DNA from 2 places in the Caballeronia sp. GAFFF2 genome. Region 2 is predicted to be linked to the other one. Evidence: predicted binding sites of a transcription regulator. Region 2 holds the regulator's gene; the other holds the start of a gene.
What was found. Region 2 encodes LexA, which represses DNA repair genes until DNA is damaged. Its sites were predicted from a motif close to ACTGTATNNNNATACAGT; they were not measured.
Positions count from the first base shown of each region.

Region 1 (15,345 bases), on a different contig from region 2:
CCACGGCCGCGGTCGGACACTTTCAGCAGCAAGGCGTTGCGCTCGCGTTCCACGCAGATGTGGATGCTGCTGCCGTGCGGCGAAAACTTCGATGCGTTGTTGAGCAGATTCTGCACGACCTGAACGAGCCGCGTGCCATCGCCCAAGACGACGATAGGCTCGTGCGGCAATTCGGTGGTGATGCTCTGCGCGCGGTCGTCGGTGAAAGGGCGCACGAGTTCCATGCTGCGTTCGACGATCTCGGTCACGCCCACGCGCGCCATGCGCAGTTCGATCTTGCCGGTGGTGATACGGCCCATGTCCAGCAGATCGTCGACCAGTCGGCCGAGATGCGAAGTCTGTCTGTCGATGATGTCGCGGCACGAAGCGAGTCTCGGCGAGATATCCGCTTCCATCTGCATGACGCCGACGGCATTGCGCACGGGCGCGAGCGGATTGCGCAACTCGTGCGCGAGCGTGGCGAGAAACTCGCTGATGCGTCGCGACGATACTTCGAGTTGCTCCAGTCGCTTTCTTTCGCTCATGTCGCGCGTGACCTGGGAGAAGCCACGCAGCGTCCGATGCTCGTCATACACCGCCGTGATTACCACGTTCGCCCAAAACAGCGACCCGTCCTTGCGTACGCGCCAGCCCTCGGTCTCGATGCGCCCCATGCGAATGGTGGTCTGCAATTGCAACGCGGGCACGTTCGCGGCGATGTCCTCGGGCGAATAGAAGAGGGAGAAGTGCTTGCCGAGAATCTCCGCCGGCAGATATCCCTTGATACGCACCGCGCCCATGTTCCAGCTTTCGATCTCGCCTTCCGGGCTCAGCATGCAAATGGCGTAGTCGCTCACGCTTTCGACGAGCAGGCGGAAGCGTTCTTCGGAAAGCCGCAGCTTGGTTTCCTCGGCGCGCTTCGCGGTGAGATCGCGCGTGTACTTTGCATAGCCGATGATCTCGCCACGCGTGTCGCGCGCCGCCGTGATGACGACATTGGCCCAGAAACGCGTGCCGTCCTTGCGAACACGCCAGCCTTCGTCCTCGAAACGGCCAGTGGCATACGCCTCCTTCAGCTCGTATTCGGGCCAGCCCCGCGCCACGGAATCCGCCGTATAGAAACGCGACAGATGCTGACCGATGATCTCGTGCGCCTCGTAGCCCTTGATCTTGCGCGCGCCCGTGTTCCAGGTGGTAATGCAGCCATTGAGGTCGAGCATGAAGATCGCGCAATCTTCGATGGCATCGACAAGCGTGTGATAGCGCTCGTCTTCGATAGTCGAGTCATTCGGCTTGTCGGACGCCGGTTCCGCTGGCCTGGCAGTGCGCAAGGTAGTCATGGTTCTGATGGGCGGCGCTCAGGTTGAGAAGTTGCAAACGCAACGACCGCGATGTGTTCGAAAATCCGCGTTCGTCATGCAGCGGTGTTTTCGACACATGAAAACGCCGCGTGCGCGCCAGCAGTTTAACCCTTCGTGTGCTGCTTCCGCTTCTTGTCGGGATTTCGTCCACCCAATATTATCCGCGCTTTAGAGGGGATTTCAGCACGGGCGTGCGCGCTTAGACTGCAGGCACATTTCAGGAGGCCGCGCGACCGTCAGGCAGTGAGAGAAGGCCCGTGAAGTGATTTCGATAACCCTTCATGGAGCACTCACATGCCTCGCAAACTCGGTATCATCTTTCTCATCGCGGCGACGCTTGCCGCTTCTTATGCGCTCGCCAGGGGATTTGGCACGGCTTCGCGGCAATGCGTTACCGTGCAGATGATCGCATCGGACGACGCACCCGCGGACAACAGCAATAACGCGGGTACATCGCCCAAGGACAAGGAGGACAGTCCGCTCACTCGTGCACAGGACTGAGCACGGTCTCGCGCCGTGGGCTGATCTTCACGGCGGGCATGAAGAGCATGGAGACGACCGCGCCGAGCGCGACGAAGAACATCGCGGTGAAAGTCAGATGCAGCGCATGGTGCAGTGCAAGGCGGATCTCGTTATTGCTTGCAAAGTCGCCCGGCACGCTCGTCAACAAACGCTTCAACTGATCCGCGTGGACAGCAGGCATGCCGGTCACATGCGTTAGACCGTAGTTCTGCACCGCGCCGAACACCGCCGCGCCGAGCGTGTTGCCGAGATTGCGCGCAAAGAGATTGGATGCCGTCGCGCTGCCGCGTTCGTGCGGCTTCACGATCTCCTGAATCAGGATGAGGCACGAGACGCTCGTCACGCCCATGCCGAAGCCGACGACCGCCGAGCCGATTCCCGCCCACACCGGGCTCATGTCCGGGTTGAGGAACACGAACGGCAGCGAGCCAAGCGGAATGAAGAACGCGCCGCCGATCAAAAGCCGCCTCAGGCCGATGCGCGCGAACGTCCGCGAGGTGAACGTGGCGCCGCTTGGCCAGCCGACCATCATCATGGTGAGCGTGAAGCCGGCTTCGACCGGTGAGCGATGCATCACGCCCTGCACGTACATCGGCAGGAAAGTGGTGAGGCCCATCATCGCCATGCCGGCGAGCAGGGTCGCCGCGTTGCCCGCTGCAATCGGGCGATGTGCCCAGAGGCCGAAGTTGATCATCGGGTCGGCGGCGCGGCGTTCCTGCCAAACGAAGAGGCACGCGCTCGCAATCAGCACCACCACTTCCACGGCCACACGCGTGTTGCTGGCGTGGCCGGCATCGGTCAGAGCCATCATCAGCGCGGCGACGGCGGCGGTGAAAAAGAACGCGCCAGCGAAGTCGATTGACGGGCGGCCGTGGCGTTTCTCTTCGTGCAGGAACATGACGAACAGCAGCGCGGCGAGAAAGCCGATCGGCACGTTGATCCAGAAGATCCACGCCCACGAGAACTGCCGGATGAGCAGACCACCGACCATGGGTCCGAGCACGGCCGATACCGCCCACACGCTTGCCAAATAGCCCTGCACCTTGCCGCGTTCATGCGCCGGGTAAAGGTCGCCGACGATAGTCAGCACCACCGGCAAAATGGCGCCCGCGCCCACGCCTTGCAGCAAGCGGAACACGATCATTGCGGGCATCGACCAGGCAAAGCCCGCGAGCACTGAGCCGATCAAGAAGATGGCGATGCCCACGAGCACCGCGGGCTTGCGTCCATAAAGGTCGGCGAGCTTGCCGAACACCACGGTAAGCGCAGTCTGCGTGAGCAGAAACGACGAGAAAACCCAGCTGTAGAGATCGAGACCGCCGAGTTGCGTGGCGATTTGCGGCATCGCGGTGGAGACGATGGTGGCCTCGATCGCGACCATTGCCATCGACGCCATCACGGCGGCAATGACGAGCGGACGAACGGTTTGTCTGGCTTGTGGCATGCGTTTCCATGAAAGGAATGGCGCCGCCACGCGAGGCGGATACGGCGCGCGGCAACAGGCGGGCTTACACGAAGAAGGCGATACGGCCAAGGCGAAGCTGCATCAGCCGTTGTGCGGCGGGGAGGCATCGCCTATGAACTCGATGATGAAGCGGTCGACTGCAATGGTAGCGCCTGCTGAAAAAGCCTGCTCGCTTCGCCCGACTCTTCGTCCTCATTTTTCTCTAACTATCGGGGTATACGCTGGGTTCGTGGACAGAAGGTTGGTTCACATCCTCGTTCTCCTCAGCTTCGAGCGTCGGCTCCGACCCGGACCGGCGCTTCTTTTTTAGCACGTCGATGCCAGAACCCCGCGCCGAAAGATCGAAAAGTCCGAAGCCACCGAAAGCCGCTAGTAGAATCGAGACGCCAGCCGGTCCGCGTCTTTTCATCTCGATGCGTCTTCACATGATCAAATCGCTGAGAAATCAACTGGTCGTCGCGCTCGGGCTGCTCGTCAGCGCGGTAGGCTTGCTGCAGGGCATCAGCTCGTATCATCTTTGCCGGACCGGCATGGACGCACTGCTCGACATGCGCCTCGAACAAGTGGCGACCCGCATGCGCGACGGTTTCGCCGAAGGCATTCCGCAGAATCCCGCGCGCGGCACGCAGGACGATCGCGATGTCGTGGTCGTCGTGTGGAAGCCGGACGAAGCCACGCCGTTTCGCACGACCGATCCTTCTCTGCGCTTTCCGCGCGATGCAACCGCGGGCTTCGGCAGCTATCAAGTCAACGACGAATCGTGGCGCGTCTTCACGCGTCAGGACCCGACCATGACCATTCAAGTGGCGCAGCGCAACGCCGTGCGCCGCGAACTCACGCGGGAAGCCGCGACGCAGACGCTCTGGCCCATCGTCGTGCTGTTGCCGCTCGTGTGGATCGCGGTCGCGCTCGTAGTGAGCCGCTCGCTGCGCAGGCTCAAACGCCTTGGCGCGAAAGTGCAGGGCATCGATACCGCCAATCTCGAACCGTTGCCCACCTCCGGCGTGCCCGCCGAAATCGCGCCCTTCATCCATTCGATCAACACGATGATCGAGCGCCTCGCGCAATCCATCGAGTCGGAACGCAAGTTCATCGCCGATGCCGCGCATGAACTGCGCACGCCGCTCACGGCCCTGCAATTGCAGGCCGATAATCTCGCGCCGCACATCGCGCCGGGCAATCAGGAGCGTTTTCGCGAGTTGCGACGCGGCATTGGACGCGCGGGCAGCCTCATCACGCAGCTTCTGCGCATGGCGCGCGCCGATGCCCCGATGGGCGCGACGCCGCTCACGCGGGTGAATATCGCCACGGTCGTAACGAGCGCCGTGGCCGATGTCCTGCCGATTGCGCTGCAACGCGGCCTCGATATCGGCGCCGAAGAGATGGTCGAGGCCCACGTGCGCGCGGTGGAAACGGATATCGGCATGGCGGTGAAGAATCTCGTTTCGAACGCGGTGCGCTATACGCCGGATGGCGGCACCATCGACTTGCGCATGCGGCGCGAGCGCGACATGGTATGGGTCGATGTCGTCGATACGGGGCCGGGCATCGCGGAAACGCTGTTGCCGCGCGTATTCGACCGCTTCTTCAGGGCTAACCCTGATATCGAGGGTAGCGGGCTCGGCTTGTCTATCGTGAAGGCGATCGCGCAGCGCTACGGTGGCGCTGTGTCACTTCAGAATCGCGATGACGGGCGGTCGGGCATCGTCGCTTCGATTGGCTTTCCGGTCGAGGAAAGCGGCGTGGCTACCGAGGCAAACGCCGCGACAGCCGCCGCTTAAAAGGAATGGCCGCGCTGTTTTGTGCCTATTACAATGGGATCGCGTGCTGCGCGTGGGTGATGACCGCGTCAGCTTGGTCGCGTCAATGCGGTGTGCGGACTCAACATGCGAATCCTACTGATCGAAGACGACGTACAGATCGGCACCAGCCTGATGCGCGCCCTCAAGGACGTCGATTACGCCGTGGACTGGGTGCGCGACGGCCAGGCGGGCCGCGAGGCCATGGACGCCGCCGAATACACGGTAGTACTGCTCGATCTCGGCTTGCCCGGCATGTCCGGCCTCGAAGTGTTGCGTGGCGCGCGCACGGCGGGCAACGCGACGCCCGTGCTGATCCTCACGGCTCGCGACGACCTCGACACGCGCGTGCAAGGGCTCGACCTCGGCGCGGACGACTACCTCCTCAAGCCCTTCGACACGCCCGAACTGCTGGCCCGCATCCGCGCGGTGCTGCGCAGAAAGGCGGGTTATGCCACCTCGCGTCTCGGCGACGAATCGATCAATCTCAACCTCGACCAGCGCACGCTTACGTGTGGCGAGACATCCGGCGTGCTGTCGGCGAAGGAATTCGCGCTGATGCACGCACTCATGGAGCGGCCCGGCACCATCTTTTCGCGCGATCAACTCGAAGACCGGCTTTACGGCTGGGGCAAGGAAGTCGAAAGCAACGCTGTCGACGTGATCATCCATTCGGTGCGCAAAAAGTTCGGCGCAGCGGTGATCCGCAACGTGCGCGGCCTCGGCTGGACCGTGATGCTGGGGCAGGCGGGACGCGACGAAGCGAAGTGAGGGCGTGTCACGCGTAAGGGTCGTCGGGGCGACGGGGGATCGATCCGCAGAAGGTCATGCTGTACGCGTGGTCGCTTTCCTCGACCTGACGCATGCGGCGTTCGAGTTCGGCGTGATCGCCCGACGAGGCAAAGTAGTCGTCGTGCGAATGGTCGTCGGTGGCGGAAAAGAATCTGGAAAGACGTTCGAACATGATGCGCTCCTTAGGCGGACGGTTGGCGACGGCCTGCGTTCGGTATTCAGTATGGCTCGTCGATGGAAACCAGAATAAGGCGCGCGAATTAGCGTTGAATGATGGCTCGCACATGCAGTCGCCAGCACAGAGTTGAGCCTGCGAAACATGTACGCCAGCGCACGCGAATGGGCTGCCGCGTCGCACCATCGCGTGGTATCTTCTTTCACACAGGTTTCACACAAGGATGGATGTACAGCAGCGCGTTTGCCCTTTCAGTCGAACGTCTCTCGTGAACGCCGCCATGAACGAAGTGCCTCGTACTCTCAGTGCCCGCGACCGTGTCGAACTGCTTTGCTGGCTGACGTGCGGCAGCCTCGGTGCGTACTATCTCAACGGCGACTGGCCCGCGCCGTCATTTCATGTCGAAGCCGCGCGCAAGTGGCTCGACCGGCATCAGCGCGAAGCCGACTGGCTTGCTATCGCCAAACTCTCTGCCATTGCACGCGATCTTGCCGCGCGACATTGCGCCATCCTCGAATCCGACTGGGCGCGCGAAGCGGTCGAAGAGATTTTGGACAGCGAAGACCTCAACTTCAATTCGGGCGTGGTGCGGCCCATTCTGGAGGATTGCCGCCGGGCGTTGGCGGAGAAGCGGGTTCCGGAGTAGACGATTAACGTACGCGAGTCGTGAGGGCGGTCGCGCCGCCAACCGCAGGCCGCTAGCGCCACGTGCTCTATCTAGCGAATTATAGGAAAGTATAAGGTAGTCGAGATATACTACGCTATATATTGTTATAGAGTCATAGTCATGGATCCGGTTCGGAACCCATTTGCGCCCGGTGCCGGTAGCCAGCCGCCCGAACTCGCTGGGCGCGAAGCAATCATCGAGGACGCACGTATCGCCATTGAACGCGCGGTGCTCTGTAAGCCCAGCCGTTCGCAAATGTTCCTGGGCTTACGCGGCGTAGGCAAGACCGTGCTGCTCAACGCAGTCGAAGCGCTCGCTAATCAGCGTGGCCACGTCACTTCCATGATCGAGGCGCCCGAGAACAAATCGTTGGGTGAGCAACTGCTGCCACGCATGCATCAAGTGCTTCGAAAACTGTCCGTCGCCGCGAATGCCAAGGCGAAGACTTACGACGCGCTGCGAGCGTTGAGGTCGTTTGCCTCCGCATTCAAGTTGGAATATGGCGATGTCTCGATCGCGGTGGATCCCGAAGTAGGAGTCGCGGACAGCGGCGACCTCGAGAATGATCTTCCAGAACTGTTCGTGCGTATCGGCGAGGCCGCTAAAGCTGCCGGTAAAGCCTGGACGCTCCTGATCGATGAAGTCCAGTACCTAAGCGAAAAAGACTTAGCCGCTCTCATCGTGTCATTGCACAAGATCAACCAGGCGCGCTTGCCCGTGCTGTTTTTCGGCGCCGGCTTGCCACAGGTCGCGGCCCTGTCGGGACAAGCCAAATCGTATGCGGAGCGGCTGTTTCACTACCCGGAGGTCGGTGCTCTGCCTGAGGACGATGCCAAGGCAGCGATCCGTCAACCAGTGAACGACGAAGGCGCCGGTATCGACGATGCTGCTCTGAAAGAGATTTTCCTCAAGACGAGAGGCTATCCCTACTTTCTGCAGGAGTGGGGCCATCAGTCCTGGAATCTCGCCGTCGGCGACACGATTACCGTACGCGACGCAAGGCGCGCCGAGTCGACAACGCTCAAGCGTCTGGACGAAGGGTTCTTCAAAGTTCGCTTCGATCGCCTGACGCCCAAGGAACGCGAATACGTCATTGCCATGGCGAAATTAGGCAGTGGCCCTTATCGTTCGTCCGACGTTGCGGACGCGCTCGGCGAAACCCCGCAGAGTCTCGGTCCTCGCCGCGCGCAGATCATTAACAAAGGCATGATCTACAGTCCGTCCCATGGTGATATCGCGTTCACCGTGCCGATGTTCAATGACTACCTGATTCGCAATTTAAGCATTCTTGGCTGACCGGGCTGCGGATTTGCGCCGAGCGCCGCTAGGGACATAAGGCAGACTAGCGCGAATCACTGTATGAATGTACAGTATGCGCATTTTCCGCGTTCTTCGCGCCCGCGCATGTTTAGCCACGTCCTTCGCACGTCGTCGTCTTCCGGCCTTGTCGGCACGCGTCCGTTCTAGGCAATGGACACGCCCGCCACGCCCACGCCTCGCCGTATCGCGCATCTGGACATGGATGCGTTCTTCGCCTCCGTCGAATTGCTGCGCTATCCCGAACTGCGCGGTCAGCCGGTGGTGGTCGGCGGCGGACGCAATGCCATTCCCGAGACGCTGGCCGATGGCACACGCCGCTTCAGAAAACTGCGTGACTACGCGGGGCGCGGTGTCGTCACCACCTCCACTTACGAAGCGCGCAAGTTCGGCGTGTTCTCGGCCATGGGCATGATGAAGGCCGCGCAACTCGCGCCCGACGCCATTCTTCTGCCCACGGATTTCGAGTCGTATCGCCATTACTCGCGGCTCTTCAAGACAGCCGTCGCGGCGTTCACGTCGCAGATAGAGAATCGCGGCATCGACGAGATTTATATCGACGTGACGGACATGACGGGCGATTCCGCGAGCATCGGCCGGCGCATGAAGGACGCGGTGCACGAAGCCACCGGGCTTACGTGCTCGATCTGCATCGCGCCGAACAAGCTGCTGGCGAAGATCGGCTCGGAGCTCGACAAGCCCGACGGCCTGACCATCCTGACGATGGACGATCTCCCCACACGCATCTGGCCGCTCGCGGCGCGCAAGGTGAATGGCATCGGGCCCAAGGCGAGCGAAAGGCTGGCGGCGCTCGGTATCGAGACGGTGGGTGACATTGCCGCCGCCGACCTGGGATTTCTGCAGACGCATTTTGGCGGCACTTACGCCGCATGGCTCGCGCGTATCGCGCAGGGACAGGACGATCGGCCCGTGGTCGTGAGTTCGCAGCCGAAGTCGATGAGCCGTGAGACCACGTTCGAGCGCGATCTGCATCCGAAGAACGACCGCGCGAAGCTCTCCGAGGCGTTCACGGGGCTGTGCAAGAAAGTCGCCGACGACCTACAGCGCAAAGGTTACGTAGGCCGCACGGTCGGCATCAAGCTGCGTTTCGACGACTTCCGCACGCTCACGCGTGATCTGACCATTCCCGTTTCCACCGACGACCCTGTCGAGATTCGCCGCGCCGCTACCGAATGCGTGAAGCGCATTACGCTGGATCGACGGCTGCGGTTGCTCGGCGTGCGCGTGAGCGCGTTGAGCGTGCGCGGAGAGGACGGCGGCTTCATCGAACCGATTCAAGTGGAACTGCCGTTCGACTGAGGCGTTAAGCGCCAAAGGGAATAAGCAAATCGCGGATCGTTCGTTGGCGGCACGGCTGCGACGAAGTAGATTGGCTGTCTTTGCGCCGTTCAAGAACATCGTGACGATCCTCGCACCGACCCTCGAAAGTTCGACCCAAGCCGCCGATCGATCCATCGACGAATCCATTCAAATTCGCGCCTTCGACGCGCCGCTCGGCGCCGAGGTCATCGGGCTCGATCTGAGCAAGCCGCTCTCGCAAGCCGATTTCGCGCGCATTCATCGCGCGCATCTCGATCATCACGTGCTCGTGTTTCGCGACCAGCGCATCACGCCGGAACAGCAGGTCACGTTCAGCAAGCGCTTCGGGCCGCTGCAAATTCACGTGCTCAAGCAGTTCGCGCTCGCCGGGCATCCGGAAGTGCTGATCGTTTCCAACGTGCTCGAAAACGGCAAGCCGATCGGTCTCGGCGATGCCGGGCACTTCTGGCACTCGGACCTCTCGTACAAGGAAACGCCGAGTCTCGGCTCACTGCTGCATGCGCAGGAGTTGCCGAAAGTTGGCGGCGATACGCTGTTTTCGAATCAGCATCTTGCGTGGGATACGTTGCCCGAGCATCTGCGTCGCGCAGTCGAAGGACGCCGCGCGGAGCATACCTATCTTGCCAAATACGCCGAGTTGCAGAAACGCAGTCCGTGGCGCCCGAACCTGACGCCCGAGCAAATCGCGCAGGTCAAACCGGTGGTGCATCCCATTGTGCGGACGCATCCGGAGAACGGGCGTCGCGCGCTTTTCGTGAGCGAGCACTTCACCACGCGCATCATCGACATGCCGGAAGACGAGAGCCGCGCGCTCCTCGACGAAATCTTCGCGCATAGCGTGAAGCCGGAGTTTCTTTACCGCCACGAGTGGCGCGATCACGACATGGTGTTCTGGGACAACCGCTCGGTCATGCACTTGGCCGCCGGCACGTCCGACGACGAACGCCGCAAGCTGTATCGCACGACCATTGAAGGCGACGCGCCGTTCTGAGCGCTTATTTCACGGGGTTTTCTCACATGCATTCTCGTTTCGGGAAGCGTTCGTTGCGCGCGCTCGCCGCCGCGCTCGTCGTCTCGTTGGGCTGTTCGGCGACCGCGCAGGCGGAAGGCACGTTGCGCGTGGCCGAGCAATTCGGCGTGGTTTATCTGCTGCTCAACGTGGCGCGCGATCAGAAGTTCATCGAGCAGGAAGGCAAGAAGCAAGGCGTCGATATCAAGGTCGATTGGGCCAAGCTCTCGGGTGGCGCGAGCATCAACGACGCGTTGTTGTCCGGCTCCGTGGATATCGCGGCGGCAGGCGTCGGTCCGTTGCTCACGATCTGGGATCGCACGCACGGCAAGCAGAACGTGAAGGGCGTGGCGTCGCTTGGCAATCTGCCGTATTACCTCGTATCGAACGATCCACGCGTGAAGACCATCGCCGATTTCAGCGATAAAGATCGAATAGCGGTGCCGGCCGTAGGCGTCTCGGTGCAGTCGCGCATTCTGCAATTCGCATCGGCCAAGCAATGGGGCGACAAGCAGTACGATCGCCTCGACAAGCTCACGCAAGCGGTGCCGCATCCGGACGCGGCGGCGGCCATCATCGCGGGCGGCACGGAAATCAACGCGCACTTTGGCAATCCGCCGTTCCAGCAGCAGGAACTCGCGGGCAATCCGAAAGCGCATATCGTGCTCAACTCGTATGACGTGCTGGGTGGGCCGAGTTCGGCCACCGTGCTTTATGCAACGGAGAAGTTCCGCAATGAGAACCCGAAGACGTATCGCGCTTTCGTCGATGGCCTCAACGATGCGGCGCGCTTTGTCACCGCCAATCCCGAGAAGGCGGCCGACATCTATCTGCGCGTGAACAACGCGAAGCTCGACCGTGATCTGCTCCTCAAGGTCATCAAGGACCCTGCTGTGCAGTTCAAGGTCCAGCCGCAGAACACCTTTCCGCTTGCGCAGTTCATGCATCGCGTGGGCGCGATCAAGAACGATCCCAAATCGTGGCAAGACTACTTTTTCGACGATCCCGTGACGCGCGGCGGCAGTTGATATCGAGTTGATATCGCGCTGACTGCTTTCCATATTCGCAAAGATTGGTTAGGCGAACGTGCCGCCCTGACTATGCTTGAGGATTGCATTCAGGCATAAGATCATGGCGGCGAATCCCCAAGCCATTTATCCGCGCGACCCCCAGCCCGAAGCCGGGACGAGCGGCAAGCTGCTGTCGGCCAGAAACGTTTCTCTCGAATACCGCACGCCCGAAAGGCTCGTGCGGGCCACGCACGATGTCAGCTTCGACGTCTACGGCGCCGACCGCTTCGTGCTGCTCGGCCCTTCGGGCTGCGGCAAATCCACCTTGCTGAAGGCCGTCGCGGGCTTTATCGAACCGGTGTCGGGCAGTATCGAAATAGCCGGTGAGCGCGTGAAGGGGCCGGGCGCGGATCGTATCGTCGTGTTCCAGGAATTCGATCAGTTGCCGCCGTGGAAGACGGTGCTGCAAAACGTCGCGTTTCCGCTGCGTGTTGCGCGCAAGCTCAGTCGCGCCGAGGCGCGGGAACGCGCGCTCCATTATCTCGACAAGGTAGGTTTGGCGCGTTTCGCGGATGCCTATCCCCATACGCTCTCGGGCGGCATGAAGCAACGTGTGGCGATTGCACGCGCGCTTGCCATGCAGCCGCGCATTCTGCTGATGGACGAGCCCTTCGCCGCACTCGATGCACTTACGCGCCGCCGCATGCAGGAAGAGTTGCTGCGTCTGTGGAGCGATGAGCGCTTCACACTCATGTTCGTCACGCATTCGATCGAAGAGGCGTTGATCGTCGGCAATCGCATCTTGTTACTGACGCCGCATCCGGGACGCGTGCGCGCCGAACTGAATAGCCATCAATATACGCAGGAGAGTCTGGGTCGCGGGGAGTTTCAGCAGAGCGTCGCGCGCATTCATCGCTTGCTGTTCGAAGAGGAGGCCGTGCAATGAGCACGCCGCATCTCGCCGCACCGCCGGTACGCCCGGAATATGAAGTGGAGCCTGCCGCGCCCGCGGACATTCAGTATCAAAGCGAAGTCAAACTGCCGCTTGCGCGGCGGATAGCGGACACGTCGTGGCTGCGCAAGACGCTGATTGCGCTGGTGCTCATCGGCATTTGGGAAATCGCCGCGCGCTTCGTCGATAACGATCTTTTACTGCCGACGTTCAGCGCAACGGCCGTTGCGTTCGTGCAGGGGATCATCTCGGGCGAGCTCATCGACAAGGTTGCCATTTCAATATCGGTGCTGTTGCGCGGTTATTTGCTCGGCGCGGCGCTCGCGTTCGTCTTGACGTCGCTTGCGGTCTCGACGCGCATTGGCCGGGATATCTTGTCGATGCTCACGGCAATGTTCAATCCGTTGCCGTCCATCGCGCTGTTACCGCTGGCGTTGTTGTGGTTCGGCCTTGGCACGGGCAGCTTGTTGTTCGTGCTGGTGCATTCGGTCTTGTGGCCGCTCGCGCTCAACACCTATTCGGGTTTTCAGGCGGTGCCTTCGACCTTGCGCATGACAGGCCGCAATTACGGGCTGACGGGCTTGCGTCATGTGGTGCTGATTCTCGTGCCTGCCGCGTTGCCGTCGATTCTTGCCGGCTTGCGAGTGGGCTGGGCATTCGCGTGGCGGACCTTGATTGCAGCGGAGCTTGTCTTCGGCGCGAGTTCAGGAAAGGGCGGGCTTGGCTGGTACATCTTTCAGAATCGCAACGAGCTTTACACGGATCGCGTTTTCGCGGGACTTGCAGCGGTGATCGTGATCGGTCTTGCTGTCGAGCATCTCGTGTTCGATACGGTCGAGCGTGTCACCGTGCGCCGCTGGGGCGTGCAAAATTAATCGGATTCGTGCATTTGAATGTCGGCCCCGCATGGCGCAGCCAGCGGGGCCGATTTGTCTTTAAAGCTTGGCCAATCCATGCTCGCGTGCCGGCATGAAGGCGCGCACCAGCATATAAATTCCGGCGATGCCAACCAGCACATAGACGATCCGCGATAGCGGCGAGGCCACGCCGAAGATCGCCGCCACGAGATCGAGCTGCAGCAGTCCAACCAGCCCCCAATTCAACGCACCGATGATGACAAGCGCGCCAGCGACCCAATCGATCGGGCTACGGTGAACGCGAACGGTTCCTTTCGATGAAACAGTAGACATTTTTGGTGATCCTAATGAATTACGAGGGAAAAAAGAGCCGCAATCGAGCGGCTCTTTTCGTTCCGGTTCCGCACCGCATTAGCCGCAGAACCGGAGGTTACTACTTAATGCAGCTTAGTTCGAGGTTGCGGCCGTTGCCATGCCGGAGCCGAGATCGGCGCCGGTGGTCGGGTCGCTCGACGGGTCCGATGCGGTACGCGTAGCCATTGCCTGCAACGCATCCACCTCTTCCTTCGATACGCCGACGGTGGCCGTGCCATCGCCGCCATCGACTGCGGGTTGCGGATCTTCGACGAACTTCCAGTCGCCGCCTTCATTCCACGAACCGCGCGCGTCATCGCCCTTCGACATATTGAAGTACACGCTCGTGAATTCCGGCTGACCGGGCAGCTTGCCTTGCGGGAAATTCGGCTGAATGGAATGCAGCGCCTTTTCGAAGGACTTCTGATGCGCGATTTCACGCGTCATCAAAAAGCCGAGCGCTTCCTTGATGCCCGGATCGTCGGTCACGTTGATAAGGCGTTCATAGACGATCTTCGCACGTGCTTCCGCCGCGATATTCGAGCGCAGGTCGGCAGTCGGTTCGCCGATCGTATCGATATAAGCTGCGGTCCAAGGCACACCGGCCGAGTTCGTAAGCGCCGGTCCGCCGCCATAGAGCAGAGCGGTCGTGTGCGAGTCGTTACCGTGACCGGTCATCGAGCGATACAGCTCGGCTTCGGTCTGCACGGCTTCGGCGAGTTGGCCCTTTGCGCCCTTGTTGAGCATGGCCACGATCGAGCCGATGATTTCCAGATGGCTCAGTTCTTCGGTGGCGATATCGAACAGCAGGTCCTTGCGGCCCGGATCGTCTTCCGATACAGCTTGCGTGAAGTAACGGCATGCCGCCGCCAGTTCGCCTTGCGGCCCGCCGAACTGCTCTAGCAGAAGATTGGCAAGACCAGGATTCGGCGCAGCTACGCGGACGGTGTATTGCAGACGCTTATTGTGAACGAACATATCAGCCACTCCTTTGTAACAGCGAGCGCCGTCCTGCAGCGGACGAGCGCACGCATTCGGTTTTAGATGAGTTGTTGATCTCGCGGCGACCGAGAGGACGTTGTTGCGTCACTTGCGGTCATCTTGCTGCGAGCCTCAGCGCATGGTTCGCGCTGGCTGAACGGCCGGGGACAGGGCCGAATTGAGTCGTTGAATGGGGAACCGAGTTCATGCAGCCGCGTGGACTGGCAAGGCGTCGGCTTGTGGGTACTACAGCAACCGCCGTGCCATTGAATCCGTCATGCAGCTTTTTCCTTCAGCGTTCAGCGAGAAGCACCGATCGCCCGAGAAGTATCTGGACGTTCGCAATCGGTGTGCCGCGACCCGGTTGTGACCGGAACTTACGGCACGCGGAATAGCCTTTGCTCTGGGCTAACGACTCTCAAAGCTCAAAGGAAAGTATGCATTCCAGATTAATTGAAACCTTATCGCGCGCGATGTTCTCCGGCGCAAGCGCGGGTGTGGCGTCGGCGCTCGTCGCAGCGGCAGGCGCGTCGAAATCCGGGCATCGTCCTTATTCGGCGATGAACGCTGTCGCGCATTGCGTCTGGCCCGATCAGGCGCCAAAGGAGGAGGCGCCCAGCGTTCAATTTACCGCCGTCGGTTCTGGCATCCATCTGGGCAGCGCGGTTTTTTGGGGCGTGCTATTCGAAACGCTGTGCACTTCGCGTGCGCGTCCGCGTGATGTCGTTGCTGCCGCGATTGCAACGTCAGTCACTGCTTATGTC
Region 1 covers NZ_JALQDA010000028.1:42,307-57,651, reverse strand. Annotated here, with positions in the region: gene NCT04_RS20715 (PAS domain-containing hybrid sensor histidine kinase/response regulator) at 1-1,319, opposite strand, end outside; gene NCT04_RS20710 (hypothetical protein) at 1,635-1,841, shown strand; gene NCT04_RS20705 (MDR family MFS transporter) at 1,822-3,306, opposite strand; gene NCT04_RS20700 (sensor histidine kinase) at 3,753-5,108, shown strand; gene NCT04_RS20695 (response regulator transcription factor) at 5,214-5,897, shown strand; gene NCT04_RS20690 (transcriptional regulator) at 5,905-6,090, opposite strand; gene NCT04_RS20685 (hypothetical protein) at 6,374-6,739, shown strand; gene NCT04_RS20680 (ATP-binding protein) at 6,881-8,056, shown strand; gene dinB (DNA polymerase IV) at 8,231-9,397, shown strand; gene NCT04_RS20670 (TauD/TfdA dioxygenase family protein) at 9,552-10,409, shown strand; gene NCT04_RS20665 (ABC transporter substrate-binding protein) at 10,436-11,455, shown strand; gene NCT04_RS20660 (ABC transporter ATP-binding protein) at 11,559-12,383, shown strand; gene NCT04_RS20655 (ABC transporter permease) at 12,380-13,264, shown strand; gene NCT04_RS20650 (DUF378 domain-containing protein) at 13,325-13,579, opposite strand; gene NCT04_RS20645 (manganese catalase family protein) at 13,694-14,578, opposite strand; gene NCT04_RS20640 (hypothetical protein) at 15,019-15,345, shown strand, end outside.
Region 1: a site for LexA is predicted at 8,115-8,132, ahead of dinB (DNA polymerase IV). Genes of this name have one in related genera too.

Region 2 (15,345 bases):
CAGGCCGGATTCGAAGGCGTTCAGCCCGAAGCCGACCTGAAACATCAGCGGTAGTAAAAACGGCGCCGCGCTGATGGCGATGCGAAGCAGCGACCCGCCGCCCATCGCCACGGCAAAGGTCCTTACCTTGAGCGCCGACAGATCGACGACCGGATGCGCCGCGCGCCGCAAATGCCACCACGACGCGACGCTCGCCACCACGCCGACGATCACGAGCACGCCGGCGTAGCGCCACGACGTCTCGTTGCGGCCGATCAGCTCCATCGCATAGAGCAGCGTCGTGCAGGCGATTCCGCACAGCGCGAAGCCGACGAGGTCGAAGCGGCGCTTCGCATCCGCGCGCACGTTGTCGATGAAGCGCAACGTGAGCAAGAAACCGATGATGCCGAGCGGCACATTGAGATAGAAGATCCAGCGCCACGACGAATACGTGGTGATGAAGCCGCCGAGCGGCGGTCCGATCACCGGCGCGACGAGCCCCGGCCAGGTGATGATGGCGATGGCGCGCATGAGGTCGTTCTTCGGCGTGGCGCGCAGCACGGCCAGGCGTCCGACCGGCACCATCATCGCGCCGCCGATGCCCTGCAAGACGCGCGCCGCCGCGAACGCGGGCAGGGTCGAAGTCGTCGCGCACAGCACGGAAGCGGCCGTGAAAACGGCGATCGCGCTGCCGAACACCGTGCGCAAACCGAAGCGGTCGGCGGCCCAGCCGGAAATCGGGATGAACACCGCGAGCGTCAGCAGATACGCGGTGATGCCGAGACTCATCTCGGCCGGATGCACGTTGAACGAATGCGCCATCTGCGGCAGCGCGGTCGCGATGATCGTGCCGTCGAGGTTCTCCATGAAAAACGTGGCCGCGACCAGCGTAATGATGAGCGATGAGCCTCGCTGCGCGCGTTCGTTGTCAGTTTGAGCAGCGGGAGAGGGCATCGGCTGAGACTTCCTTGTGCAAAATGGGTAGGTTCGGATGCGCTGCAAAGCCGTGACGCGGCCCGCTATTTTAGCCACGACAGCAGATCTCGCACGGCTATGGTAATTTTTGCGGTTGCGGCCCGCCGTTCGACTGCATCGCCGACGAAAGGCCGACAGGACGCCAACGCAACGCCAACACAATGGCAACAAGAGGGAACGCAATGAAGTATCGGAAGCTGGGAGATTCGGGTGTCGACGTGAGTCTGATCGGGCTTGGCACCATGACCTGGGGCGAGCAGAACACCGAGAGCGAGGCGCATGAACAGATCGACTACGCGCTCGCTCAAGGCGTGAATCTGATCGATGCCGCCGAAATGTATCCGGTCCCGCCGCGCCCTGAAACGCAAGGCCGCACTGAGGAGTACATCGGTACGTGGCTCGCGAGGAACGGCGGCAAGCGCGCCGATATCGTGCTTGCCACCAAGATCGCCGGGCCCGCGCGCCAGCCGCACAATCCGCGGCACATCCGCGGCGCGGGCAACCAGTTCGACCGCAAGAATATCGTCGAAGCCGTCGACAGCAGCCTCGCGCGCCTGCAAACGGATTACATCGATTTGTATCAGCTGCATTGGCCCGACCGCAGCACGATGACCTTCGGCCGCCCGAACTATCCGTATATCGACGATGAATACACGGTGCCGATCGAGGAAACGCTCGCCGCGCTCGGCGAACTCGTCAAGGCCGGCAAGATTCGTCATATCGGGCTGTCCAACGAAACGCCGTGGGGCGTCGCGCAATTCTTGCGCGCGTCGGAAAAGGCGGGCTTGCCGCGCGTCGTCAGCATTCAGAATCCGTACAGTCTCGTGAACCGCGTGTACGAACTCGGGCTCTCCGAATTCACGCACAAGGAAGGCGTGGGCCTGCTTGCTTATTCGCCGATGGCCTTCGGCTGGCTCTCGGGCAAATACGAAGGCGGTGCGCGCCCGGCCGGCGCGCGCATCACGCTATTCGAGCGCTTTCAGCGTTACAGCAAGCCGCAGGCAATCGCTGCCGTCACTTCCTATGTCGAACTGGCGAAGCGCCACGGTTTGACGCCCGCGCAGTTGTCGCTGGCGTTCGTCAACAGCCGTCCGTTCACGACGAGCACGCTGATCGGTGCGACGTCGATGGCACAGCTGAAGGAAAACATCGACAGCGTGAACGTCGAACTTTCCGACGAAATCATCGCCGAGATCGAAGCGCTTCATGAACGTCAGCCTAACCCGGCGCCTTGAACCGTCCTTCCGGTCACGCCTTTGCCGCGCCTTAAACCGTTTGCGAACAAGGCCTTGGCGCGAAACCTGATGGCCTGCGCGCGGATGTGTCACGATTGACCGTTCGCGCGCACGCAATATCGGCGATGCGCGCTTCGCTTACTTAGCCCTTGCCTTACTTTTGCAAAGCTTCAAGGATGCATTGCGTCCGTATCCTGCCGTAACGCCGCCGCTTGTCCGCGCCCCGGCATCACCGCCAGATAAGGGCGACGGCGCGCCCCACGTGTCACTTGCGATGCAGTGCCGGCTGTAAGGCACTACACTTGCTCGATGGTCCTGGTTGCCCGCTGCGGCGCCCTCAGCCACAGCGCGCCCTTAGCAAAGGAGTCGTCGCTCATGTCTCAAGCAACGCCGAAGTCTTCCGCCGATCTTGACACGCTCACGATCAATACCATCCGCACGCTGTCGATGGACGCCGTGCAGAAAGCCAATTCGGGTCACCCCGGCACGCCGATGGCGCTCGCGCCAGTCGCGTTTCACCTGTGGCAGAACCATCTTCGCTACGATCCCGACGCGCCGCTCTGGCCGAATCGCGACCGCTTCGTGCTGTCGGTCGGGCACGCGTCGATGCTGCTCTATTCGCTGCTGCATCTGTCCGGCGTGAAGGAAGTCGACGAGTTCGGCAAGCCAACCGGCAAGCCGGCCATCTCGATCGACGATATCAAGAATTTTCGTCAGCTCGACAGCAAGACGCCGGGCCACCCGGAATACCGCATGACGACCGGTGTCGAAACCACGACAGGTCCGCTCGGTCAGGGTCTCGGCAACAGCGTCGGCATGGCGATGGCCGCGCGCTGGAAAGAAGCGCACTTCAACAAAAGCGATTCGCCGCTATTCGATTACCGTGTCTACGCGCTTTGCGGCGACGGCGACATGATGGAAGGAATCTCGCACGAAGCGGCATCGATCGCGGGGCACCTGAAGCTGTCGAACCTCATCTGGATCTACGACAGCAACCGCATCACGATCGAAGGACACACCGACCTCGCGTATAGCGACGACGTCGAAGCGCGCTTTCACGGCTACAACTGGAACACGCTGCACGTCGACGACGCCAACGACGCCGCCGCGCTCGAAGCGGCCATCAACAAGGCGAAGGCGACCACCGACAAGCCGACCCTGATCGTGGTGAAGAGCATCATCGGCTGGGGCGCGCCGAACAAGCAGGACACGGCGGCCGCGCACGGCGAACCGCTCGGCGCCGATGAGATCAAGGCTGCGAAGCGCGCGTACGGCTGGCCGGAAGACGCGCAGTTCCTCGTGCCCGACGGCGTAGTGCAACATTTCGCCGACGGCATGGGCGCGCGCGGCAAGGCGGCGCACGAAGCCTGGAAGAAGCAGTTCGATTCCTACGGCAAGGACTATCCGGATCTCGCGAAGCAACTCACGCTGATGCTCGAAGCGAAGCTGCCGGAAGGCTGGGAAAAGAGCATTCCGACCTTCGAGCCGGACGAAAAGGGAATCGCCACACGCGAGTCGTCGGGCAAGGTGCTGAACGCCATCGCGCAGTCCATTCCCTGGCTGATCGGCGGCGCGGCGGACTTGTCGCCATCGACGAAAACGAATCTGAAGTTCGACGGCGCGGGCAGTTTCGAGGCAAAGAGCTACGACGGCCGCAATCTGCACTTCGGCATTCGCGAGCACGGCATGGGCTCGGTTGCCAATGGACTCGCGCTGTCCAACATGCGGCCGTATGCATCGACGTTCCTGATTTTCAGCGACTACATGAAGCCGCCGATCCGCCTCTCCGCGATCATGGAACTGCCGGTGGTCTACGTGTTCACGCACGATTCCATCGGCGTGGGCGAGGACGGACCGACGCACCAGCCGATCGAGCAACTCGCTTCGTTGCGCGGCGTGCCGGGCCTCACCACGCTGCGTCCCGCCGATGCCAACGAAGTCGGCGAAGCATGGCGCGTCGCGCTGTCGTATCACAAGGAGCCGTCGTGTATCGTGCTGACGCGTCAACCGCTGCCGACCTTCGATCGCAAGAAATACGCGTCGGCTGAAGGCGTGCGGCGCGGCGCTTACGTGCTTGCCGACACCGAAGGCGGCAAGACGCCCGAAGTGCTGTTGCTTGCCACCGGCAGCGAAGTCGCGCTGTGCGTGGGCGTCTACGAGAAGCTGAAGGCCGAAGGCATCGCGGCGCGCGTCGTATCGATGCCTTCGTGGGACCTCTTCGAGAAACAGGACGAAGCCTACAAGGAATCGGTGTTGCCGAATGCGGTGAATGCTCGCGTTGCGGTCGAACAGGCCGGCACGCTCGGCTGGGACCGCTACGTCGGCCGGCTCGGCACCGTGCTCGCCATGCATACGTTCGGTGCGTCCGCACCGTTGAAGGCGCTTCAGGCCAAATTCGGCTTTACGCCGGAACGCGTCTACGAGGAAGCGAAAAAGCAGATCGAACGCGTCAAACACAACGGCAAGGAGTAACGGACATGCAGATTGGCATCGTGGGACTGGGGCGCATGGGCGGCAACATCGGACGCCGCCTGATGCGCGACGGGCATCAATGCGTCGTCTACGACCACAGTCCGCAAGCAACCGACGCACTCGCGAGCGAAGGCGCGACCGGCGCGAAGGATCTCGGCGATCTGGTCGCAAAACTTGCCACGCCGCGCGTCGTCTGGCTCATGCTGCCCGCCGGCAAGATCACGGAGGACACGCTTAACGATCTCCGGCAGATTCTGAGCCCGGACGACGTGATCATCGACGGCGGCAACAGCTTCTACAAGGACGATATCCGCCGCGCCGCCGAGCTGAAAGCGCAGGGCCTGCATTACGTCGATGTCGGCACGTCAGGCGGCATCTGGGGCTTGGAGCGCGGTTACTGCATGATGATCGGCGGCGATGACGCGGTGGTGAACCGTATCGATCCGATTCTCGCGACCCTTGCGCCGGGACGCGGCGACATTCCCTTGACGCCCGGCCGCGACGGACGCGATGCGCGTGTCGAGAACGGCTACATGCATTGCGGACCGGTCGGTTCGGGACATTTCGTGAAGATGGTGCACAACGGCATCGAGTACGGATTGATGCAGGCGTATGCCGAGGGCTTCCATATTCTGAAGCACAAGGAATCGACCGAATTGCCGGAAAACGAGCGCTACACGCTCGATCTGGCCGATGTCGCGGAAGTCTGGCGGCGTGGCAGCGTGGTGTCGTCGTGGCTGCTCGATCTGACCGCGGGCGCGCTTGCGGGCGATGGTTCGCTTGAACGCTACTCGACCGAAGTGGCCGATAGCGGCGAAGGGCGCTGGACGATCGAAGCGGCCATCGAGGAAGCGGTGCCGGCGCAAGTGTTGTCAGCGGCGCTTTATACGCGCTTCCGGTCGCGCGATGCCGAAGCCTTCCCCGAGCGCATGCTTTCGGCAATGCGCTTCGGCTTCGGCGGCCACAAAGAGTTCGGCGTGAAGTAAATCCGTGGTTGTCTGTCGGGATAAAGGGCGATGATTCATCGCCCTTTATTTCATCATGCGGCGGCGAAACAGCCACGCGCACAGGAAGAACGGCACAACCGAATACGCCGCAAGTACCGCGAGATGCAACGCGAGTCCGTGCACGGGCCGGCCGAGCATGGCGGCGCGGATCAACTCGACCGCGTGATAAAGCGGCAGCGCCTGCGTCACATGCTGCGCAAAAGCAGGCAATTGCGCGACCGGAAAAAACACGCCGGAGAGCAAGAGCATGGGCGTGAGCGCGAGCGTCTGATAGAACATGAAGAAGTCGTAGCTCGGCGCGATGGCTGTGACGATCATCGCCGTGCTCGCGAATGCGAGTCCCGTAAGCACGATGATGGGCAGCGCGAGCAGCATCGACGGAAAACTCGCATAGCCGAGCGCGCCCGCCACCAGCATGATCGCCACGCCCGACAAGACCGATTTGCTCGCGGACCAGATCACTTCGCCGAGAACGATATCGCCGAGCGTGAGCGGCGTATGCATGATCGCTTCCCACGTACGCTGCACGTGCATGCGCGAGAAACCGGAATACATGGCCTCGAAACTCGCGGACATCATCACACTCGACGCCACCGTGCCCGCCGCGAGAAACGCGATATACGACACGCCGTCGACATGTCCGACCATCAAGCCGAGACCGAGGCCTAGCCCGAAGAGATAGATCATCGGATCGGCGAGATTGCCGATCATCGATGCAATGGCGAGCTTCTTCCACACCAGATAATTGCGCCGCCATACCGACATCCAGTTGCTCGCGTTGGCGGGAAGCGCGTTGCTCATGGGCGAGAGCGTATCGGCGTGTTTGGCTCGCACGCGTGTTTTCTCGATGCTTGCGCCTGATCGATCGAAAGTGTCCATCGCTTGATTAGTCCACCATCTCGCGCCCGGTCAGGCGCAGAAAAACATCTTCGAGATTCGCCGGACGATGCAGATAGCGCACGTCCGTCCGGCCCTTCACGCGCGCATGCACGGGCTGCGGGTCGTCGACATAGCAGAAAAGCGTTTCGCCGCTGATCTCCGTGCGCGCGACGAACGGTTCCAGTTCGGCGGCCAGCGCCTGCGGATCGGGTCCGTAGATTTCGATGACGTCCGAACCGATCACCGATTCGATCAACTCGCGCGGCCTTCCTTCCGCGAGCTTGCGGCCTTCCTCGATCACGCAAAGCCGGTCGCACAGGCGTTCGGCCTCTTCCATGAAGTGCGTCGTGAGCAGAATGGTTTTACCGCGCGAAAGCAACGAGCGCAGGCGTTCCCAGATCAGATGGCGCGCTTGCGGATCGAGACCGGTGGTGGGTTCGTCCATCACGAGCACGTCGGGATCGTTGACGAGGGCGCGCGCGAGCGTCAACCGCCGCCGCATGCCGCCCGACAGTTCGCCGACGCGCGCTTGGGCCTTGCTTTCGAGGCGCGCGAATTCGAGCAACGAAGGCACGATGGCTTCCATGCGCGCGCCTGCCAAGCCGAAATAGCGGCCGAAGACGAGCAGGTTTTCGCGCACGGTGAAGTCGGGATCGAGGTTGTCGAATTGCGGCACGACGCCCACGCGTTGCCGCGCGAAGCGTGCGCGCGCTGGCACGGGTTCGCCGACGAGACGGATCGTACCGCTGTCGGGCGATGTAATGCCGAGCAGCATCTTGAGCGTCGTCGTCTTGCCCGCGCCGTTCGGGCCGAGCAGGCCGAAGCACTCGCCAGGCTGAACGTCGAACGACAAGCCATCGACGACACTTCGCTCGCCGTAATGTTTTCTGACTTCGCTGAATTCGATCGCTGGCGCCGCGTTCGAGTTCGCGCCAGCTCGGTGATTTATGTCGGTCATGCGGCGGTCCTGCGAGGAGAAAACTCAGCCGGCTAGTGTAATCCAATGCACCAGCGCGGCGCTTTGCATGCAAGCGCATGCATCGTTCCTGTGATCGAAGCGTGCATCGCGTCTTCCTGTTGTTTTGGCAAATGGCGCCGCGCGCTTGTCCGGCAAGGCGCTCAGGCCTCTGGCACGGTGTGCGCTAGCGCTTGTTGCCATGTAAGCGTTTTCCATCGTTGCCACGCATGAGGCGACCTACCATGATGAAGATGCGCCGCACTCGATTTGCCGACACCATCGGCTACGCGGCAGGGAGATCATGATGTCAGGCTATCGAAAAATCCTGTTGTGCTACGACGGCTCCAGAGAGGGCCGCAAGGCGTTGCGTCAGGGCGCGAATCTCGCGCTTGCCTTGAACGCGGAGACGCACGTGCTGGCGGTGGTGGATATGCGTTCGAGCATTGCGCAAAGCGCCGGTCTTCTGACCGACATGGCATGCGGACGGTTCGAGGATGCCGCACGCGACATCCTGCAAGAAGGCGTGGAGTGGCTGCGCGAACGCGGCTTGCAGGCGCAGGGCCATTTCGCATTCGGGCATCCGATCGATGAAATCGCCACGCTGGCGGAAAGTCTCAAGGTCGATCTGGTCGTGGTCGGCCATCGATGCCGCAGCGGTCTCGCGCGCTGGTGGATGGGCGCGGGCAACACACCGCTGCTCGATCGCGTGTCATGCAGCATATTGGTTGCGGTTTGTCAGGCAGGTGAGTCGGCCGAAGCGGAAGATGAGGCGGCTTATGCGGCGAAGCCGGACCGGGCCGAAGTAAGTGTTTGAGGATAGGTTTGCGCGATGAGGCTGGCCTGCGTCGGGCCAGTGCTGTTTTGCGCTATCCGCTAGTTGTCGTCTCCTTGCGTGACGGCAGCGCACGCTTAACGCCGCAAGAAATCCATGAAGCGCTTACCGGCACGTTAATGGTTGTCCAACAACGAATTCACCCGTTCAAATCAACCGCAACCAGCTTCCACGTTATCAACCGGTACCGATGAAAGATCGCGGAGTACCGCGCATCGCCGGCACCGTGCTGGTAGGTCACCACGAACGTATCGAAGCTGCGATATCCGGCCGTGGTCTGCGGTGGTTGTCGCGGCGGTTCTTGAGTCGCAACCATGCTCGATGCCGCTTCCGAAGGCGGTGAACTCGCCGCCGCCTGACCGTCTCGAACCGGTGGCACGACAGCGGGTGGATGCTCGCCTGGATCTCCCCGCGGCGGAATGCCATTCAAAATCGCGGCGACGCCTTCGGGCGTAGCGTAGCAATCCACCAGCGGCCCTACGAGCGCCGCGCCGATCATTGCACCGATGATCGCGAGCGGATTGCCGCTCTTCTGGATATCGACGCGCCGCGTCAGCAGTGCTCCGACTTGCTCTTTGAGACTTTCACGCAGTGCGGGGAAGTCGACGTATTCGTTGACGGTCTGTGCATCGCGTGCATCGGCCGCGTGCTTGACGCGGTTCAGTGCAATATAGGGCGACGCATAGACAAGGCTTAACCCTGCAACGATGAAGAGAATGACGAGCGTGACGACGAGATAACGCGTAGTGCGGGACATGCGAAGGAACGACCCCCGGCGTGACATGGGTGACATGAAAGAACGATTGACCATGTTCACGCCGGATATATCCCGAGCTTCATTCCTTGCAGCCGATAGATTGCGGACTGCCTGCATTACACATAACTCAAATTCACTCGGCAAACGCTCTACCGCGCTCAGGCCAGAATGCCGCTGCTAACGCCGGCGCGTTCCTCGTCGATACACCGGTCGATCATGCGCGACACCTCGCCGATATTGCCGACCATGATTACCCGCGACTCACTGCGATACACCCGCACCGGCGCGCGCTGTTCCGATTCCGCATGCACCGCGCTATTGAGCGACACACGGGCGAAGGCGGGTTGACGCGACGGCAACGCGGGCATCTCGTCGAAGAGATCGGGCGCCGCTTCAGGCCGCGCCACGGCGCATGAGATCAGCGAGCGCAAATGACGCAGACGGCCAAACTGACGAAAGGGCAGCAAACGGGCGAAACGTTCCATGATGACTCTCCAGACGGCGGACGACAGACGACAGACGATAGGACGCACCGCGGCACGCCGCGAGCGGTGGCCGTCATGCTTGTAATTTTTGAAACGTGCCGCGTCGCGCGAGGGCGAGGAGGCGAAGCGGGCGGCGGTGTTGACGCGCCGCGCGCTCGAGTCGTGCGTTAGAACTCGCCGGAGCGGATGAGCCCGACCGCGATTCCTTCCAGCGCGAAGTCGCCGCTGCCGGAGCGCACGAAGATGTTTTCGTAGTCGGGATTCTCCGCGACCAATTCCACGCCATCTGGCCGGCGCTTCCAGCGCTTCACCGTGACATCGTCGCCAATACGCGCGACCACGATCTGCCCGTCTTTCGCTTCATTGCGCTTCTGTACGGCAAGCAGGTCGCCGTCGAGAATGCCCGCGTCGCGCATGGACAAGCCGCGCACCTTCAGCAAATAGTCGGGCTTGCCCGAAAAGAACGCAGGGTCGCACGCGTAGTGTTGCGAAATATGCTCCTGCGCAAGGATGGGGCTGCCCGCCGCAACGCGCCCGACCAGCGGAAGCGACAACTGCATGATGCTCTGATGCGGCAAGGTGAACTGATGCGGAAGATCGTCCGAACGGTCGATGCGCGCGGAGCCTCCCAACAGGCGGATGCCACGCGACGAACCCGCCGCGAGTTCGATCACGCCCTTGCGCGCCAGTGCCCGCAGATGTTCCTCGGCGGAGTTCGCGGAGCTGAAGCCAAGCTCGGCAGCAATTTCGGCACGCGTGGGCGGAAAGCCCGTGCGGTCGATGGCTCGCTGGATGAGCTCGAACACTTGCTGCTGTCGCGCGGTAAGTTTTGAGGGTTTGGTCACTTGCTGGAGCCTCGGCGCACTGTATGGATGGACAGATAACTGTATTTTTATACAGTATTTCGAGCTTTTCAAGCTTTACTTGAAGTTCGTCGCCAGATCCTTTACTGACAAGGCTGCAACGCGCTCAAACAGTCGCTATTTGTCGCTCGGACTGCGAAAAACCTTGCTTTAGCACTTTTGCATCTAAAAAAGTGAGAAACAATTATTTCTAATCATATAAGCTCGCCTTTAGACTGATTCCGTCAATTCGATAAGACGGAGAACGGGGAATGCATAGCATCAGGGCTGGATTGAAGGGCGGCGCGAAACAACTCTTTGCCGCGCTGGCGATCACGGCGGCGAGTTTCGGAATCTCGGCCACCGCGCACGCGGACACGTCGTTTCTGAACGTCTCGTACGATCCGACGCGCGAGTTGTATCAGGACTTCAACCAGGCCTTTGCGAAGAAGTGGAAGGCGGACACCGGCGAAACGGTCACCTTCAAGCAATCTCATGGCGGTTCCGGCGGCCAGGCGCGCGCGGTTCTAGACGGGCTTCAGGCAGACGTCGTGACGCTTGCGCTTGCTTACGACATCGACGCGCTCGCCTCCAAGGGCATCGTCGGGACGGACTGGCAGAAGCGTCTGCCGGACAATGCATCGCCGTACACGTCGACCATTGTGTTTCTAGTGCGCAAGGGCAACCCGAAGGGCATCAAGGACTGGGACGATCTCACCAAGCCGGGCGTGTCGATCGTCACGCCGAACCCGAAGACCTCGGGCGGCGCGCGCTGGAACTATTTGGCGGCGTGGGCGTATGCGCAACACAAGCCCGGCGGCAACGAAGAGACCGCGAAGGAGTTCGTGACCAAGCTCTACAAGAACGCAGGCGTGCTCGATTCCGGCGCACGCGGCGCGACCACCAGCTTCGTGCAGCGCGGTCAGGGCGACGTGCTGATCGCATGGGAAAACGAGGCGTTCCTGTCGCTCAAGGAATTCGGTCCGGAGAAGTTCCAGATCGTGGTTCCTTCGGTGAGCATTCTGGCCGAGCCGCCGGTGGCGGTGGTGGACAAGGTCGTCGACAAGCACGGCACGCGCAAGCTGGCCGAAGCGTATCTGAAGTATCTGTATAGCGACGAAGGCCAGCAGATCGCGGCGCGCAATTTCTATCGTCCGCGTTCGGACAAGGTGCCCGCCGAGCTGACCAAGCAGTTCCCCAAGCTCAAGCTCTACACCATCGACGACACCTTCGGTGGCTGGACCAAAGCGCAGAAGACGCACTTCGCGGACGGCGGCGTGTTCGATTCGATCTATCAGCCGCAGTAAGCAGGCAAGAGACCGGGCGCCGCGAGGCGCTCGAGTCGCAATGAAAGCGGCCGCAAAGACGGCCGCGCATGACGAGACAAAAAAACAGTGCGCTTATCCCCCGGCGCCGAAGGCAGGACGATCAAGGATGAAGCAAAGATGACAACGTTCACTTTCCGAAAGCCGAGTGCGTTACCCGGCTTCGGGCTGACGATCGGCATCACGGTGGCTTACCTGAGCCTCGTGGTGCTGATTCCGCTTGCGGCGACCTTCGCCAAGACCGCGACGCTCGACTGGGCGCAGTTCGTTCGCGCCGTCACCGGGCCGCGTGTGCTGGCGTCGTATCGGCTCACGTTCACGGCGGCGCTCGGCGGGGCGGTCATCAACGCGATCTTCGGCTTCCTGGTCGCATGGGTGCTCGTGCGTTACACGTTCCCGTTCAAGCGTGTCGTCGATGCCATCGTCGATCTGCCGTTTGCGCTGCCGACCTCCGTTGCCGGCATTTCGCTTGCCGCCGTGTACGCGAGCAACGGCTGGATCGGGCAGTATCTCGCGCCGCTCGGCATCAAGGTGGCGTTCACGCCGCTCGGCGTGCTCGTGGCGCTGACGTTCATCGGCTTGCCGTTCGTCGTGCGCACGGTGCAGCCGGTGCTCGAAGACTTCGAGCGCGAGCAGGAAGAAGCCGCCGCATGTCTCGGCGCCACGCGCTGGCTGACGTTTCGCCGCGTCGTGTTGCCGGCGCTCTTTCCCGCGCTTCTGACCGGTTTCGCGCTTGCGTTCGCGCGCGCGCTCGGCGAATACGGTTCGGTCATCTTCATCGCGGGCAATGTACCGATGAAATCGGAGATCACGTCGCTGCTCATCATCACCAAGCTCGAACAGTACGACTATGCCGGCGCGACGGCCATCGCCGTCGTGATGCTGTGCGTGTCCTTTCTCATGCTGCTCCTCATCAACACGCTGCAATGGTTCCTGCAACGCCGCACGAGCAAGACGGGCGCGGCGCCCGTGGTGGCCGCGGGGCCATCGCTGCATGCCGGAACTCCGGGCGGAGGTCACGCATGAGCACGCCAAACAGCAAGGCGCTTCCCGTGAACACCGCCGCGCGCGGCGAGACCAACCGGCTCAATCCCGTCACCGAACCGCGCGCCGTGCGCTGGATACTCACGGGTATCGCGCTCGTGTTTCTCGCGCTGTTTCTGGTCGTGCCGCTCGTCGCCGTGTTCGTGCAGGCCTTCGCGAAGGGCATCGACTATTACTTCGATTCGCTCAAGGACCCGGACGCGTGGTCGGCCATCAAGCTCACGCTCTTGACCGCCGCGATTGCCGTGCCGCTCAACGTGGTGTTCGGGCTCGCGGCATCGTGGGCCATCGCCAAGTTCGAGTTTCGCGGCAAGGCTCTTCTGACGACGCTTATCGACTTGCCGTTCTCGGTGTCGCCCGTGATCTCCGGCCTCATCTACGTGCTCATGTTCGGCGCGCAGGGCTGGTTCGGACCGTGGCTGATTTCGCACGATGTGCAGATCATCTTCGCGGTGCCGGGAATCGTGCTCGCGACCATCTTCGTGACGTTCCCGTTCGTCGCGCGCGAACTGATTCCGTTGATGCAGGCGCAAGGCAACGACGAGGAAGAGGCCGCGCACGTGCTCGGCGCGTCGGGCTGGCAGATCTTCCGGCGCGTGACGTTGCCCAACGTGAAGTGGGGCCTGCTCTACGGCGTGATTCTCTGTAACGCGCGCGCGATGGGCGAGTTCGGCGCGGTCTCGGTGGTCTCGGGCCACATTCGCGGCCAGACCGACACCATGCCGCTGCACGTCGAGATTCTCTACAACGAATACAACTTCTCGGCCGCCTTCGCGGTGGCGTCGCTGCTTGCATTGCTCGCGCTCGTCACGCTCGGGCTGAAGCTGATCGCGGAGCGCCGCATGACGGCCACGCTGAGCGACGTGAAGGCAACCGTATAAATGGAAGGCGTGGATCAATCATGAGCATCATCGTTCGCAATCTGCAGAAGCGCTTCGGCACCTTCACCGCGCTCGACAACGTCACGCTGGATTTTCCGTCGGGCGAACTCGTCGCGCTGCTCGGACCTTCCGGCTGCGGCAAGACCACGCTCTTGCGCGTGATCGCCGGCCTCGAATATGCCGATGCCGGTCAGGTCGTGCTCAACGGCGAGGACGTTGCCGAAGTGGGCGCGCGTGAGCGGCAAGTCGGCTTCGTGTTCCAGCATTACGCGCTGTTCCGCCACATGACCGTGTTCGAGAACGTCGCCTTCGGCTTGCGCGTGAAGTCGCGCCGCGAGCGGCCAACGGAGGCCGTCATCCGCGAGAAGGTGCATGAATTGTTGAAGCTCGTGCAACTCGACTGGCTCGCGGAGCGCTTTCCGTCCGAACTGTCGGGCGGTCAGCGTCAACGTATCGCGTTGGCGCGAGCGCTTGCCGTCGAACCTAAAGTGCTGCTGCTCGACGAACCTTTCGGCGCGCTCGACGCCAAGGTGCGCAAGGAATTGCGTAGCTGGCTGCGCCGTCTGCACGACGATCTGCATATCTCGACGCTCTTCGTCACGCACGACCAGGAAGAGGCGCTCGAAGTGGCGGACCGCATCGTCGTGATGAATCACGGGCGCGTGGAGCAGGTGGGCAGCCCGCAAGACGTGTATGACCATCCGCAGACCTCGTTCGTCTACGAGTTCCTCGGTGCGGCCAATCGCCTGCAAGGTCATGTCGATGCCAACGGCTTCGTCGCCGATGGCGCCACGCAGGCCATTGCCGTGCCCGCGCATTTCAGCGGCCGCGCGCTGGCCTACGTGCGTCCGCACGATCTGGCGATCTATCCCGTCGATGGCACGCATCGCGACGGCATCGTGGTCGGCGTGCGGCGCGTGGTGACGCTCGGCGGCTCGGTGCGCGTGGAACTCGAAGGCAACTCGGGGCGCATCCTCGAAGCGGAGCTCGACCGCGAGTCGTGGCGCACGCTGCGACTCGACGTAGGCGACGGCGCGACCGCCGTGCCGCGCGCGTTGCGCGTGTTCCCGGCAGGCGATGCGAACGGGGCACAACAAACAAAAGCAACGGCATAAAGAGAGGCTGAAATGAACTTCCAGCAATTGCGCTTCGTGCGCGAAGCAGTGCGTCAGAACATGAATCTGACCGAGGTCGCGAACGTGCTCTATACGTCGCAGTCTGGCGTGTCGAAGCAGATCAAGGACCTCGAGGACGAACTCGGCGTCGATATCTTCATCCGACGCGGCAAGCGTCTGACCGGCCTCACCGAGCCTGGCAAACAGGTGCATCAGCTGATCGAGCGCATGTTGCTCGACGCTGAAAACCTGCGCCGCGTCGCGCGCCAGTTCGCGGATCAGGACAACGGCCATCTCGTCGTGGCGACGACGCACACGCAAGCGCGTTACGCGCTGCCGAAGGTGATCCGCCAGTTCACGGAAGTGTTCCCGAAGGTGCATCTCGCGCTGCGTCAGGGCAGTCCGCAGCAGATCGCGCAGATGATCATCAACGGCGAAGCGGATATCGGCATCTCGACGGAAGCGCTCGACCGCTATCCCGACATCGTCACCTTCCCGTGCTACTCGTGGCATCACACGGTCGTCGTGCCGAAGGGCCATCCGCTCGTCGGACTCGAGA
Region 2 covers NZ_JALQDA010000010.1:31,981-47,325, forward strand. Annotated here, with positions in the region: gene NCT04_RS07495 (DHA2 family efflux MFS transporter permease subunit) at 1-933, opposite strand, end outside; gene NCT04_RS07500 (NADP(H)-dependent aldo-keto reductase) at 1,137-2,189, shown strand; gene tkt (transketolase) at 2,565-4,661, shown strand; gene gnd (phosphogluconate dehydrogenase (NAD(+)-dependent, decarboxylating)) at 4,667-5,647, shown strand; gene NCT04_RS07515 (ABC transporter permease) at 5,693-6,469, opposite strand; gene nodI (nodulation factor ABC transporter ATP-binding protein NodI) at 6,555-7,505, opposite strand; gene NCT04_RS07525 (universal stress protein) at 7,810-8,319, shown strand; gene NCT04_RS07530 (DUF2939 domain-containing protein) at 8,477-9,094, opposite strand; gene NCT04_RS07535 (hypothetical protein) at 9,253-9,579, opposite strand; gene lexA (transcriptional repressor LexA) at 9,747-10,424, opposite strand; gene NCT04_RS07545 (sulfate ABC transporter substrate-binding protein) at 10,694-11,728, shown strand; gene cysT (sulfate ABC transporter permease subunit CysT) at 11,867-12,772, shown strand; gene cysW (sulfate ABC transporter permease subunit CysW) at 12,769-13,671, shown strand; gene NCT04_RS07560 (sulfate/molybdate ABC transporter ATP-binding protein) at 13,692-14,786, shown strand; gene NCT04_RS07565 (CysB family HTH-type transcriptional regulator) at 14,799-15,345, shown strand, end outside.